DNA from 4 places in the Methylobacterium sp. TK31 genome. Region 4 is predicted to be linked to each of the others. Evidence: predicted binding sites of a transcription regulator. Region 4 holds the regulator's gene; each other region holds the start of a gene.
What was found. Region 4 encodes LexA, which represses DNA repair genes until DNA is damaged. Its sites were predicted from a motif close to TGTTCNNNNTGTGTTCNG; they were not measured.
Positions count from the first base shown of each region.

Region 1: a site for LexA is predicted at 1,777-1,794, ahead of ACXJY8_RS07595 (trna delta -isopentenylpyrophosphate transferase). Genes of this name have one in related genera too.
Region 2: a site for LexA is predicted at 1,324-1,341, ahead of ACXJY8_RS20160 (putative DNA modification/repair radical SAM protein). Genes of this name have one in related genera too.
Region 3: a site for LexA is predicted at 1,944-1,961, ahead of dnaE (DNA polymerase III subunit alpha). Genes of this name have one in related genera too.

Region 1 covers NZ_CM143964.1:1,652,600-1,656,052, reverse strand. The annotation lists gene recD2 (SF1B family DNA helicase RecD2) at 1-969, opposite strand, end outside; gene ACXJY8_RS07595 (trna delta -isopentenylpyrophosphate transferase) at 1,028-1,720, opposite strand; gene ACXJY8_RS07590 (hypothetical protein) at 1,928-2,263, shown strand; gene ACXJY8_RS07585 (hypothetical protein) at 2,317-2,580, opposite strand; gene ACXJY8_RS07580 (DUF502 domain-containing protein) at 2,789-3,453, shown strand, end outside.
Region 2 covers NZ_CM143964.1:4,341,093-4,344,545, reverse strand. The annotation lists gene ACXJY8_RS20170 (TAXI family TRAP transporter solute-binding subunit) at 1-559, opposite strand, end outside; gene ACXJY8_RS20165 (regulatory protein RecX) at 634-1,251, shown strand; gene ACXJY8_RS20160 (putative DNA modification/repair radical SAM protein) at 1,359-2,573, shown strand; gene ACXJY8_RS20155 (UdgX family uracil-DNA binding protein) at 2,575-3,453, shown strand, end outside.
Region 3 covers NZ_CM143964.1:3,800,679-3,804,131, forward strand. The annotation lists gene dnaE (DNA polymerase III subunit alpha) at 1-1,708, opposite strand, end outside; gene ACXJY8_RS17630 (hypothetical protein) at 2,055-2,219, opposite strand; partial or broken gene ACXJY8_RS17635 (transposase family protein) at 2,170-2,470, shown strand; gene ACXJY8_RS17640 (beta-barrel domain-containing protein) at 2,439-2,897, shown strand.
Region 4 covers NZ_CM143964.1:2,446,631-2,450,083, forward strand. The annotation lists gene sfsA (DNA/RNA nuclease SfsA) at 1-276, opposite strand, end outside; gene ACXJY8_RS11250 (DUF937 domain-containing protein) at 441-1,208, shown strand; gene lexA (transcriptional repressor LexA) at 1,462-2,214, shown strand; gene ACXJY8_RS11260 (ComEC/Rec2 family competence protein) at 2,208-3,453, opposite strand, start outside.

The DNA.
Region 1 (3,453 bases), 790 kb from region 4:
CTTGAGGAACAGGCAGGTCTCGAAGCCGGGCGTCTCGAAGCCGGACGTCTCGGAGCCGGACCTCTCGGAGCCGGACGTCTCGGACCCGGACCTACCGACCTCGATCGTGTCCGCCACCACGTCCGCGCCGCGCAGCTCGAGCGCGACGGCGAGGCGGATCAGGTCGGGCTCGACCTCGAGCAGGCGCTGGGCCAGGGCCACGAGGCGCTCGGTCGGCAGGCCGCAATGGCCCTCGTCGGTGGCGGTCTGGAGCGCGAAGGTGATCCCGGCGCGCAGGCGCTGGGGCGCCTCCCGGGCCAGGCCGAGCCGCATCGCGATGGCGTCGGCGGTGCGGAAGCCGATGCCGCGGATGTCGCGGGCGAGCCGGTAGGGGTCCTGCGTCATCACCGCGATCGCGTCGCGCCCGTAGGTCCGGAAGATGCGCACGGCCCGGGCGGTGCCGACCCCGTGGGCGTGCAGGAAGATCATGATCTCCCGCACCAGCTTCTGCTCGGCCCAGCCGCGCAGGATGCGCTCGGCCCGCTTGGGGCCGATCCCCTCCACCTCCGTCAGGCGGCCGGGCTCGGCCTCGATCACCGCGAAGGTGTCCTCGCCGAACAGGGCCACGATGCGCTGCGCCATGGCCGGGCCGATGCCCCGCATCGGACCGGAGGCGAGGTAGCGGGCGATGCCTTCGCGGCCCGTCGGCGGCGTCACCCGCAGGGTCTCGGCCCGGAACTGCAGCCCATGCTGGCGGTCGCTGGTCCAGCGGCCCGAGGCGGCGATCCACTCCCCGGCCGCGATCGCCGGGGCGTGCCCGATCACCGGCACCAGGTCGCGCTTGCCCGAGGCCTGGATCTTGAGCACGCAGAAGCCGGTCTCGGCATTGTGGAAGGTGACGCGCTCGATCGTGCCCGCGAGGGTGTCGCGGGGCTCGCGACCCCGGGCCTGCCCGCATCCGTCGGCTTCGAGATCTCCCGGGCGGATCATCCTGTTCACGCCAGCGGCCCCACGTCACGATCAGGCCGCGCGGCGGCCCGGCTTCTTCTCAGGCCACGCGGCGGCCCGGTTTCTTGGGAGGCCAGCCCAGGGCGACGAGGCGGGCGCGGGCGTAGTCGCGGACCTCGTCGCGGGTGCCCGGCGGCATCCGGGCGAGCACCTGCTGGGTCTCGGCGTCGAGCATCAGGTCGGTGACGGCGTCGATGCTGTCCTGGTCGTCGATGCGGCGCTTCAGGTCGGCCTCGGCCTCGGTCACCGCGTCGAAGGGGTCGGATTCCGCGAAGGCGTCGTCGACGGCCCGGATCGCGGCCGGGGACCCGGCCCGGAACTCGTCCGCCTCCTCCTCGGAATAGACGAGGCCGTGCAGTTCCAGGAGCTTGAGGATGACCCGGTCCTTGGCGCGCTTCTCGGCCATGGCGTAGACGTAGCCGGCCTGCTTGCCCGAGACCCGGTAGTTCACGTTGACCAGGGCCTCGCCGATCGACCACTCGACCCGCTCGGTCCCGGCCTTCGCCCCCGCCGCCCGGTCGGCGGCCATGCGGCCCGTCACCAGGATCACGGCCTCGTCGCGCTCGGCCCGCACCAGGGTCGGCGGGTCGAAGGTGATGCCGGCCTGGGCGGCGATGCGCTCCAGGGTCCGGTGGTAGATCACCGCCGTGCCCTGCACCCGCCAGACATTGCCGCCGAAGGGTTCGCCGTAGCGGACCAGGATGTCCGCGATCTGCTTGTCCGCCGTTCTCATCGGGCCTTCCCGTCGAAGCCGCCCAGGGACTGGGCGCGGGCCGCGACCCACGGTCGCGTTCCTGATATGTTCCGAAAGATGTGATGTGGTCCCTGGGCCGCCGCGTGACAAGTGCGGACCGAACGGGTGTGTTGAATGCGAACACGCCGTAGAAGAGATGCGGGAGATCCGGTGTCCCTCGGGGCCGGAGCGCGAACAGGAGCGTCGATGACTTCGCTGATCTTCTCGGTGTCGAGCCCCGACGGCGACGGCGTCTACCGGATGGAGGCGACGAAGACCGCGCGCGGCGTGCGTTTCACGTGCACCTGCCCGGAGGGCGTCGCGCAGGCGCATTGCGAGCACCGCATCGCCCTGCTGCTCGGGGAGGTCGGCCACCTCGCCTCGGTCGATCCCGCGACGGTGGCCGCGCTCTCCGCCCTGACCCGGGGCTCGCCCCTGATGCACGCCGTCCACCGGCTGGCGCAGGCGGAGGCCGCCGAGGCCGAGGCCCGCGCCGACCTCGAGCGGGCCCGGCAGGTGCTCGCCACCATCCTGGGCGGCTGACGCCGCCATCCTGGGCGGTCGAGAGGCCTGGGCGGCCGAGGGGTGCGCCCGGCTCAGCCCCGGTCGGGCCGCGCTTCCCAGATCGCCGCCTCGACGAAGGGGCGCTTCAGCTGCGGTCCGGCGCCGCTGCGCAGGACGAAGTCGTTGGCGCCGGGATGGTGGCGGATCGCCTTGGCGAGGTTGAGCCGGTAGCCCGCCCCGAACACGTAGGGGGGCGCCATCGGGTCGGCCATGTAGGCGTCGACGGCCGCCGTCACCTCGGTGGCGGGGATGAGGCCCAGGTCGCACAGGGCGCGAATCGTCAGCTTCTCGGTCATGGGCTCCTCCATAGGCCCCCGGGCGCCGCCGCCGCAACGCGGCCCGTCGCCCGGGGCGCGGACGCGGTCTTGAGCCGCGGGGGCGCAGGGGCTACCTCTGGGGACGGGGCCAAGCTTGCCGGAACCCCGGCTCCGCGCCGCGCGCGGGGCGGGGGCGGTCCGAGCAGAGGCGTTCCGAGACGCCGTCCCCCCGGCCGAAAGTGCATCCGTGGCGCCCACCCTTCCCCCAACGCTCCCCCCACCCGAGCCCGAGGCCGGCGCCCGCCCCCGGGTGAGCGCGCGGGGCCGCCTGCGGACCTACTTCCTCACCGGCATCATCGTGTCGGGGCCGCTGGCCATCACGATCTACCTGACCTGGTGGTTCATCAGCCTCATCGACGGCTGGGTGAAGCCCCTGGTGCCGGCGAGCTACCTGCCCGACCACTACCTGCCCTTCTCGATTCCCGGCCTCGGCCTCCTCATCGCCTTCGTGGCGGTGACGCTGCTGGGCTTCCTCACCGCCAACCTGGTCGGGCGCAGCGTCGTCGAGTTCGGCGAGGTGCTGCTCGCCCGCACGCCGGTGATCTCGGGGCTCTACAAGGGCCTGCGCCAGATCTTCGAGACGCTGTTCTCCGCCAACGGCACCTCGTTCCGCACCGTGGGCCTGGTGGAATTCCCCGTGAAGGGCACCTGGTCGGTGGTGTTCCTCTCCGCACCGGCCGCCCCGGACGTGCAGAACGCGCTCGCGCCGGGCGGCGACCATGTCGGCGTGTTCCTGCCCTGCGCGCCCAACCCCACCACGGGGTTCTTCTTCTACCTGCCGCGCGCCGACATCGTGGAGATCGCCATGAGCGTCGACGACGCGGCCAAGCTGGTGATGTCGGCCGGGGTGAT
Region 2 (3,453 bases), 1.9 Mb from region 4:
CACTGGTGACCTCCTGGGGGGTGAGCGCCACCAGGGCGACCCGGGCCGGGCCGAGGCCGCCCTCGGGGGCCGGCTCGGAGGCCGGCTGGGCCGTGAAGTCGTAGAAGCCCAGGAGGTTCGTCAGGAACGGCAGGTCGGCCGCGTGGCGCTGGACCACGCCGAGGCGCTTGCGCGCCAGGTCCGGGAAGTTCTCGATGGCGGCCGCCTCGGGGGCGGCGATCAGCAGCGCCTCGTCGTGGAGGATCGCCAGGGTCAGCCCGTTATCGGGCAGGAGCACGTCGGGCCGCACCACGGCGAGGTCGGCCTTGTTGCGCTGGAGCGCCTCGGCGCTGTCGCGCACGTCGTCGTAGAAGTCGAGCTTGAGGCGGACATCCTCGCGGCCCCGGGCAAGCGCCTGGGCGTAGGTCTGGAGCAGGGTCGCCTCGGCGCCGTCCCGGGGCCCGACCGCCACGGTGAGCGTGGTCGGGCGCGACAGGTAGACCAGCATCCCCGCCACCAGGGCGAAGCCGAGGGCCAGGAGGACGAGAAGCCACTCGCGTCTCACGAGGAAAGCCGGCATGGCAGGAACGAGCCTTTGTCCAGCGTGATCACCATATCTGCGAGACCGAAACCCGTCCGGATCGTGAAGAACCGATGACACCGCGAAACGTTGCGTCCCGCCGCCCCACCGGAGCCGAACCGGAGGGCCGGGCCGAGGTGAAACCGCCGCCGCCCGTCACACCCGCCTATCTCGAACGGGCCGCCCTGCATTACCTCGAACGCTACAGCGCCTCCGTGGCAATGCTGCGGCAGACCCTGAAGCGGCGCGTCGACAAGCGCTGCCGCCTGCGCGGCGAGGATGCGGGCGCCTTCGCCGAGGCGATCGAGGCGACGGTGGCCCGTGCGGTCGGCGCCGGCCTCGTGGACGACGCCCGCTTCACGGCCGGGCGCCTCGCGGCCCTGCGCCGGCGCGGCGCCTCCGCCCGCGCCCTGTCGGCCAAGCTCGCCGCCAAGGGCGTGTCGCGCGAGCAGGTGGCCAGCGCGATGGAGAACGAGCGCGAGGCGGCGGACGAGGGCGTCGACCTCGAGGAGGAAGCGGCCCGGGCCTATGCCCGGCGCCGGCGCCTCGGGCCCTGGCGCCGGCCCGGGACCCGCGAGGCCCATCGCGACCGCGACCTCGCCGCCATGGCCCGGGCGGGCTTCGGCTACGGCCTCGGCCGCCGGGTGATCGAGGCCGACCCCGAGCCCGATCCGTTCGCGACGGACGCTTAGTCCGGATCCGGTTCCGAAGTGCGGGCTGCGACATCGCGGCGGCGGAGAAAGCCCGGATTCACGCGCGAAAACTTGAACGAACCGCGAACGAGGCGCATCTCTTCCTCATGGACGAAATGCTCGCCAAGAAGCTGCGCATCCTCGCCGATGCGGCCAAGTACGACGCCTCGTGCTCGTCCTCCGGGGCGCCGAAGCGCACGGCCGGCAAGGGCGAGCTCGGCTCGACCACCGGCGCCGGCATCTGCCACGCCTACACGCCGGACGGGCGCTGCATCTCGCTCCTGAAGATCCTGCTGACGAACTACTGCCTGTTCGACTGCGCCTACTGCGTCAACCGCCGCTCGTCGAACGTCCAGCGGGCGAAGTTCTCCGTCGAGGAGGTCGTGACCCTCACGGTGGAGTTCTACAAGCGCAACTACATCGAGGGGCTGTTCCTCTCCTCGGGCATCATCAAGTCGCCCGACCACACCATGGAACTGCTGACGCGGGTGGCCAAGTCCCTGCGGCGCGACCACGGTTTCCGCGGCTACATCCACCTGAAGTCGATCCCGGAGGCGAGCCCCTGGCTGATCGAGGAGGCGGGCCTCTACGCCGACCGGCTCTCGATCAACGTCGAGTTGCCCACCGAGGCGAGCCTGGAGCGCCTGGCGCCCGAGAAGGACGGCGCGGTCATCCAGCACGCCATCGCGCAGATCGGCGAGCGCATCACGCAGGCCAAGGCCGAGAAGCGCCGCTTCTCCCCGGCCGGGCAGTCGACGCAGGTCATCGTCGGGGCCGACGCCACCACGGACGAGGCCCTGATCCGCAAGAGCGCGCTTCTCTACGGCTCCTACAACCTCAAGCGGGTCTACTATTCCGCCTTCAGCCCGATCCCGGACGGCTCGAGCATCCTGCCGCTGAAATCCCCTCCGCTCCAGCGCGAGCACCGCCTGTACCAGGGCGACTGGCTCCTGCGGTACTACGCCTTCACCCCCGACGACGTGGCCGACGCCACCGAGGACGGGATGCTCTCCCTCGACATCGACCCGAAGCTGGCCTGGGCCCTGAAGCACCGGGCGCGCTTCCCCGTCGACGTGAACGCCGCCGACCGCGAGATGCTGCTGCGGGTGCCGGGCCTCGGCGCCCGGGCGGTGGACAAGATCATCCGGGCCCGCCGGCACACCCGCCTGCGCCTCGACGACGTCGCCCGCCTGACCTCGGCCCTGAAGCGGGCGCGGCCCTTCCTCATCGCGGCCGACTATCACCCGGCGGGCGGCCTCACCGACCGACTCGACCTGCGGGCCCGCCTCGCCGACCCGCCGCAGCAATTGTCGCTCTTCTAGGATGGCGGGCGCGCACCGATCAGCCCCTCCCCCCGCGACGGGGGAGGGCGGGGGGCCCAGCGGCGCGCTGGAGGCCGTCGCCCTCGCCCCGGGGGCCGATCTCGACGGCTTTCGCGCCGCCGCGCGGCGTCTGGCCGGCCGGCGCGTCCCCCCCGAGCGGGTGCTGTGGTCCATCGGCGAGGCGTCCGGGCTGTTCGGGTCGCCGGCCCCGGCCCCGTCCGACGAAGCCCCCTTGAGCCTGCCGCGCGGGGTGGGCGAGATGGTCGCCCGGGTGGTGCTCCACCGCGACCCCGAGCGCTACGCCCTGCTCTACGACCTGATCTGGCGCATCCTGCACGGCGAGCGCCGGCTGCTGGAGGTGTCGAGCGATCCGCTGGTCCATCGCCTGGAGCGGATGCGCAAGGCCATCGCCCGCGACCTGCACAAGATGCACGCCTTCCTGCGCTTCCGGCGGGTGGAGGGCGACGGGCCGGAGCGCTTCGTCGCCTGGTTCGAGCCGGACCACCACATCCTGGGCGCCGCCGCGCCGTTCTTCGTCGAGCGCTTCCGCAGCCTCCACTGGACCATCCTGACGCCGGAGGGCTCCGCCCGCTGGGACGGCGGCGCGCTCACCTTCGGGCCGCCGGGGCGACGCGAGGACGCACCCGCCCAGGACGGCTTCGAGGCGGGCTGGCGCGATTACTACGAGAGCACGTTCAACCCCGCCCGGACGAACCTCGCCGCGATGCGGGCGGAGATGCCGAAGAAGTACTGGCGCAACATGCCGGAGACCGCCGCCATCCCGGGCCTCGTCCGGCAGGCGGCGGCGCGCACGGGCGCCATGATCGAGAGGGAGCCGCAGATGCCGGTCAAGCGCAACCCCGCCCGCGCCGTCGCGGCC
Region 3 (3,453 bases), 1.4 Mb from region 4:
TCATATTGAACTGGGTCACCCGCATCCCGGTCTTCGGGTCGCGGTAGAGCGGCACCAGCTGCTCGAGGGGACGGTCGCCGATGACGACGCCGGCGGCGTGGGTCGAGGCGTGCCGGTGCAGGCCCTCGAGCTTCTTCGAGATCTCCATGAGGCGGGCTACGATCGGCTCCTCCTCGATCGCCTGCTGAAGCTTGGGCTCGCCCTCGATGGCCTGGACCAGGGTGACGGGGTTGGCCGGGTTCTGCGGCACGAGCTTGGTCAGCTTGTCGACCTGCCCGTAGGGCATCTCCAGCACGCGGCCGACGTCGCGCAGCACGCCGCGGGCGAGCAGCGTGCCGAAGGTGATGATCTGCGCCACCTGCCGCTCGCCGTAGCGCTGCTGCACGTACTGGATCACGCGCTCGCGGCCCTCGACGCAGAAATCGATGTCGAAATCCGGCATCGAGACGCGCTCGGGGTTGAGGAAGCGCTCGAACAGCAGGCCGAAGCGCAAGGGGTCGAGGTCGGTGATGAGCAGCGACCAGGCCACCAGGGAGCCGGCGCCGGAGCCGCGGCCCGGCCCCACCGGGATGTCGTGGTCCTTGGCCCACTTGATGAAGTCCGACACGATGAGGAAGTAGCCGGGAAACTTCATGCCCACGATGACGTCGAGCTCGAAGGCCAGGCGGTCGCGGTAGACCTGCTCGGACATGCCCGGCGCGGTGCCGTGCTGGGCGAGGCGCAATTCGAGGCCGGCCTCCGCCTGCCGGCGCAACTCCGCCGGCTCGTCGAGGGGCGGCGCCGCCTCGGCCTCGGGGGCGGCGGCGTCGAGGGCGGCGACGACGCCGAAATTCGGCAGGATCGGCTTGCGGGTGCGCACGCGGTGGGCGCAGCGCATGGCGATCTCGACGGTGCCGTTGAGGGCGTCGGGCAGGTCGGCGAACAGGGTCGCCATCTCCGCGCGGGTCTTGAAGCCGTGGCGCGGAGTCAGCCTGCGGCGGCGGTCGTCCGAGACGAGGCGGCCGTCCGCGATGGCCAGGAGCGCGTCGTGGGCGTCGTAATCGCTCTCGCGGGCGAAGAACGGCTCGTTGGCCGCCACCACCGAGAGGCCGTGGCCGTCGGCGAGCCGCAGCAATTCGCGCTCGATCATGCGCTCGTCGGGCAGGCCATGGCGCAGGATCTCGACGTAGAGGTTGTCCTCGCCGAAGGCCGCGCGCAGCTGCGCCAGGCGGCCGGCGGCGAGCTCGGCCCGGCCCATCCGCAGGGCGCTGTCGAGGGGCCCGGTGGAGCCGCCGGTCAGGGCGATCAGGCCGGCGCTCGACTCGGCCAGGGCCTCGACCCCGACCCGGGGGGCGTCGCCGAGGGCCCCGTCGAAATAGGCCCGGCTCGCCAGCCGCAGCAGGTTGCCGTAGCCGGTCTCGTCTTGCGCCAGCACCACGATATTGGCGCAGCCGGCCTGTGCCTGCCCGACGCGTGCCGTCGGGTCGGGCGCCTCGAAGGCCACGGTGAGCTGGAGGCCGGGAATGGGCTGGATGCCGGCGCCGGCGGCCTTCTCGGAGAATTCCAGCGCGCCGAACAGGTTGTTGGTATCGGTGAGCGCCAGGGCCGGCTGCCGGTCGGCCAGCGCCGCCTTGACGATGTCGGCGACCTTGAGGGCGCCCTCGAGCAGGGAGAACGACGAGTGAACGTGGAGGTGGACGTAAGCCGGGTCTTTGAGGATGCGCGCCATAAGACCAACAGCCCGAGTCGGGGTTTCCAATCCATGAGAAACCGGCGGTCGGACTCATTTCCCTGTGGACCGCACGACCCCTGTGACTCCGCCGCAACGCTATCGCAAGGGCGCCAGTGCGACAGCCCAGGCAGCTATGGAGACCGCCAGGAGCCCGAAGGCCATGAACTCGACCGCACCCGTCAGGATCATCCGCTTGAACATGGGCATCGCCTTTCGTTGTCGCCCCGAGTTTTGTTCCTGATTTGTTCTATGTAAAGCCCAGATTGAAACGGGCGAAGGACAGGGTAAACGGATCGTCAATCGGCGGGCGGCAGGACGATGACTAGGTAGGGAACTCATACAATCAATTGCTGGCGCTTGCGTTTTCTTCCTGAGTTTGGGGTTTCGGGCGCAGGAGGATCGCGATGGCCCGGCTGTTCTGGTTCTCGGATGAAGCATGGGCGCGGATCGAGCCGCACCTGCCGCATGGCCAACCCGGCAAACTCCGGGTCGACGACAGATGGGTCATCAGCGGCATCCTGCACGTGCCGAAGGTGGCAACCACTGGCCGGACACGCCCTCCGCCTACGCCCCCCCCCCGCACACGACGATCTACAGCTGCGACAACAGGCGGTCCCAGCGCGGGATCTGGCAGCGGTTGTTTGCCAGGATCGCGGCCACAGGCCCCGTTCCAGACGGGTTGACGCTCGACGCTTCCCACATGAAGGCCCAATCCATTGTTTGGCCGATGGTCGTGGCCGACCGGCTGCCTTCGCTCTGCCTACTGACGCTGGTGCCGGACGATGCGCGCCTGGAGGCCGAGGCCTTCCTGCCGCACCGGGAGGCGGGGTTCGTGCACGAGGGCCAGCATGCGGAGGTCAAGCTCGAAGCCTTCCCGTTCACCCGCTACTGCACCGTGCCGGGCACCGTGCAGCTCGTGAGCCGGGAAGCGACCGGCCCGGGGCAGACGGCGCCTGCTCGGGGGCGTGCGCCCGCCGAGTCCTCGGCCGGGGCGACACCGGACGAGGGCGGATACCGGGTCGCCGTGCAGCTGGACCTGTCCACCATCGAGGTCGACGGCCGCGCCGTGCCGCTGCGATCCGGCATGGCCGCCCAGGTCGACGTTGCCACCGGCCGACGTCAAGTGTTAGAATTCTTGCTTGATCCCATTGCTAAACACATGATGGAAGCGGCGCATGAGCATTGAATACATGCTTTCTAAAATATTGAATTGATTTATGTTGTAGTTACCGCAATTCGTAATGCTAGCATTCCTTTGCCGTTTGATATTCCTACAAAATGTCCTCCTGGAGAGTTCTTGAAAATACCTGCCAATCAAGATAAACTTCAGAAATTTAATGTTGGCCGTTCTTTCAATGAAACGGACGTGGACTTCCGCACCGCCCCAAGCAGCGCGAACCAGGGATAGGCGGGAGACTCGGGGGCGACGGCGAACCTGCAAGCCGCCACGCAGGCATCACAATTCGTTTCCGCCATGGCAACCTTCGGAGCCACGCCAACGGCCGATACACAGATGACGGCAATGAATCAGCCAGTCCATTTCCCCCCGGGGGTCGACCCCTCGACCCAAGCTCACCGGCACGCTTGAACCGCGAACGTCTCTGGCCCTTGGTGAGCGTGAAGCCAGGGTCAGGAGACCACCGCAGCCATCCCAGTCCGCAGCGGCTATCCTGCGCTGGCCCATCGACGATGGACTACGATATCCTGATGCCGAGCCGAAGATCTGCAACGGGTCCAGGCTG
Region 4 (3,453 bases):
CACCAGAGCGTTCGGCCGCATCGTGTTGATGCCCACCCATTGCCGGCCACCCGGCAGGTTCGCCTCCACCAGCTCCCAGGAATAGGCGAGCTTGCGCGTCGGGCTCCGGGCCTCGGACAGAAGAGCTCGTGCGCCCGGTACGGCGAGACCCAGCATCGCCCCGGGATTGGGGCAGTGAGCCGTCACGAGGGTGCCGTCGGCCAACTCCAGATCGGCGAGGAAGCGCTTGTAGCGCCGCACGAGGCGGCCCTCGATCAGGGGCGCGGGGAAGCGCATCGGCGTGTCCTGGGCAAGAAACAGGTTGATGCCGCCGGGCCTCGGCGTGGAATCGGGCAGCCATGAGGCGCCCGGGCTGGTCAGTGCTCATCGGATGCGACAGACTTCGCGCGGTACACCCGGGTCGATAACCGGGAAAACCGCTGTTCGTCCGCGAGGCCGCCATGTTCAATCTGTTCGACATCCTCCAGGCGCAGGCGGGCGCCAACGCGCAGGGACTGGGACGGCAATTCGGGCTCTCGCCGGAGCAGAGCCTGCGCGCGATGGAGGCCCTGCTGCCGGCCCTGACCATGGGGTTGCAGCGCAACGTCGCCCACGATCCGACAGGCTTTGCCCACCTGTTCAACCTCATTGGACCGACCGCGTCCCCGGCACCGAGCGCGACACCGCAGATGGACATGCTGGTCAAGCAGCTGTTCGGGTCGCCGCATCTCAGCCAGGCGGTGCTGCAGCAGGCCGCGACCGTCAGCGGCGTGGCGATGCCGGCTCTGAAGCAAATGCTGCCCGCCATGGCCGGCATGGTGGTGGCCGGGATTGTCCACGTGATGATCAATCAGGCTCCATCGCCCGCGCCGGCCCCCCGCGCGGAGGCGAACCCGTTCGGGTTCCCGCCCAATGCTTGGTCGCAGATGATGGAGGCCTTCCTGAAGTCCGGCAGCAACGCGACCAGCCCGGCACCGTCCGCTCCTCAGGCGCGGTCGCGCCCTGCGCAGCCCCGGCTCACGGCTCCCGCGCCCGCCGTGCCGGACAAGGCGGCCTCGGATGCCCCCTTCGACCTGGTGCAGCAGATGTTCCAGACCGGCCTCGAGGTACAGCAGGAGAACGCACGCGCCATGCAGCGCCTGTTCGATACCTTCTGGCAGGACCCCCGCGGCCCCACCGGTTCAGGCGCCGACGCCGCATCGAAGGCGGGACGGAGCGGGAAGCGGTAGCGGGCATCGCGTCCGGGTCGCATGGACGGCGCCGAGCTCCATTCGATCTCGACTGCGCTCATGCACTCTGAGCGATCCCCTCCAGGTGGCGGTCGGCGGCCTCCGCGAAACCTGTCCTCGACGGAACAGTCGTCGGGCTATCCGCGCTTTCGGCAGGAACCCTTGCAGAACACTTACGGAACGTTTAACATGTTCGTGTTTTGTTTCTGATGCCGCTCGCCGCGATCCCCGGCGCCAACGAAGAGTGTCCCGCATGTTGACGCGTAAGCAGCTGGACCTGCTCCAGTTCATCCAGCTCCGGATGCGCGAGAGCGGCGTTCCCCCCTCCTTCGACGAGATGAAGGACGCTCTCGATCTCAAGTCGAAGTCCGGCATCCATCGGTTGATTACGGCGCTGGAAGAGCGCGGCTTCCTGCGCCGTCTCCCGAACCGGGCACGGGCCATCGAAGTCATCCGGATGCCGGAGAGCCTCGGTGGGAGCGCCGGCGCCCCGCGTGCTGCTCCTGCACCTGAGGTGCGCCGCTTCACGCCGAGCGTGGTCGAGGGCGGCAAGGGCAAGGGTCTGCCAGCTGGTGCCGCGGTCTCCCGCTTGCCGACGACGCAGGCCACCGACGAGAGCGGGCGTGCGGTGACCATCCCGGTGATGGGCCGGATCGCGGCCGGTACGCCCATCTCCGCCATTCAGGAGCAGAGCCACTCGGTGACGATGTCACCGGATTTCCTGGCTGGTGGCGAGCACTACGCCCTGGAGGTGCGCGGCGATTCGATGATCGAGGCGGGCATCCTGGACGGCGATCTCGTGGTCATCCGCAAGCAGGACACGGCCAATACGGGCGACATCATCGTGGCTCTGATCGACGATGAGGAGGCGACCCTGAAGCGCCTGCGCCGACGCGGCTCCTCCATCGCCCTCGAAGCGGCGAACCCGGCCTATGAGACGCGCGTGCTCGGGCCGGACCGGGTCCAGATCCAAGGGCGTCTGGTTAGCCTCGTTCGTCGTTACTGAAGGGTCCCGTCGCTCGGTTCGTCGCCGGGCGGATCGGGATCCGGAAGCTCCCGCTCGGGCGCCTTCTGGTTCGGTGAAGGGGCCGGCTGAAGGAGCGAGAGGTTGGCCTCCTTCCTCGGCGGTGTCGCCCGCCACGGCACTCTGTCTCCGGGACGCTTGACCGTGGTGATGACGGGTCCATCGCGGGCGAGGCGGATCGCCGTCGCACCGTGGGCCGCCAGGAAGTCCCGATCGAGGATCAAGGCGGCGCCGCAACCGGGCGGCGTGGCCTGCCGGGTGATCAAGATCTCGGTGCGTGCGCAATCTTCCGGAAGCGCCCGTTTGTCGGTGACGAGGGCAAGGCTGCGGCCATCCGGCGTGGTCAGAGTGCAGCCGAGGCCATCGCACCGCGCGCCCCGGAAGGCACTGATCTCTTCCGCCCGGCGTCCGTCCCCGTCGGCCTTGAGCCATTGGCCGAGCACGAAGGGTGGCGGGCGGCCGAGGATCGCGAGCTGCCCGTTGCGCTCACGGATGGCTGCGCCCACCCCTTCGCGATCGATGTAGATGTCGTTTCGCTCCGGAAACGTAGCGAGAACGATGCCGATTGTTGCCGGACAGAGGCCGAGCCAGCGCAGCGACGAGGCAGGTAGGGTCAGGATGATCAGGGCCGAGGCCAGTAGCCCGAGGGCACCGGCGCCGAAGGCCGGCACCACCAGAACCGCGTTCCCGAATCCCGCGATCCAAGTCGAGATGGTCAGCATGCCGCGGACCGCGAGGCCCATCGCCCACCAGACCGGCTGATCCAGCGCGAACGGATAGGCGAGAATGCCGAGGACCGCCGACGGCATCACGGCCAGGGAGACGAGCGGCAAGGTGAGCGCGTTGCCCACGAGTCCGAAGGGCTGCACCGTCTGGAAGTGATAGGTCGCGAAGGGGGCGGTGGCGATCTGGGCCACGAGCGTCGTTGCCAGGGTCCCGAGGATCGCTGTCGTGACGAGGGCGAACAGGCGCGGCAGCCAGCCTGCGCCATCGCGACCGAGGGCGCTCCCCGCGATCAACGGCGCGCAAGCGATCAGGCCGGCGACCGCTCCGAACGACATCTGGAAGCTTGGTCCGAGAAGGCCCTCCGGTTCGCGGGCCAGCGCGATCAGGGCGGCGATCGCCAGGTTGCGCATGCTGAGGGCCGGCCGGTCGACCAGGATCGCGCCGAGCATGACCAGGGTCATGATCAGCGACCGTTCGGCGGCGATGTCCCATCCG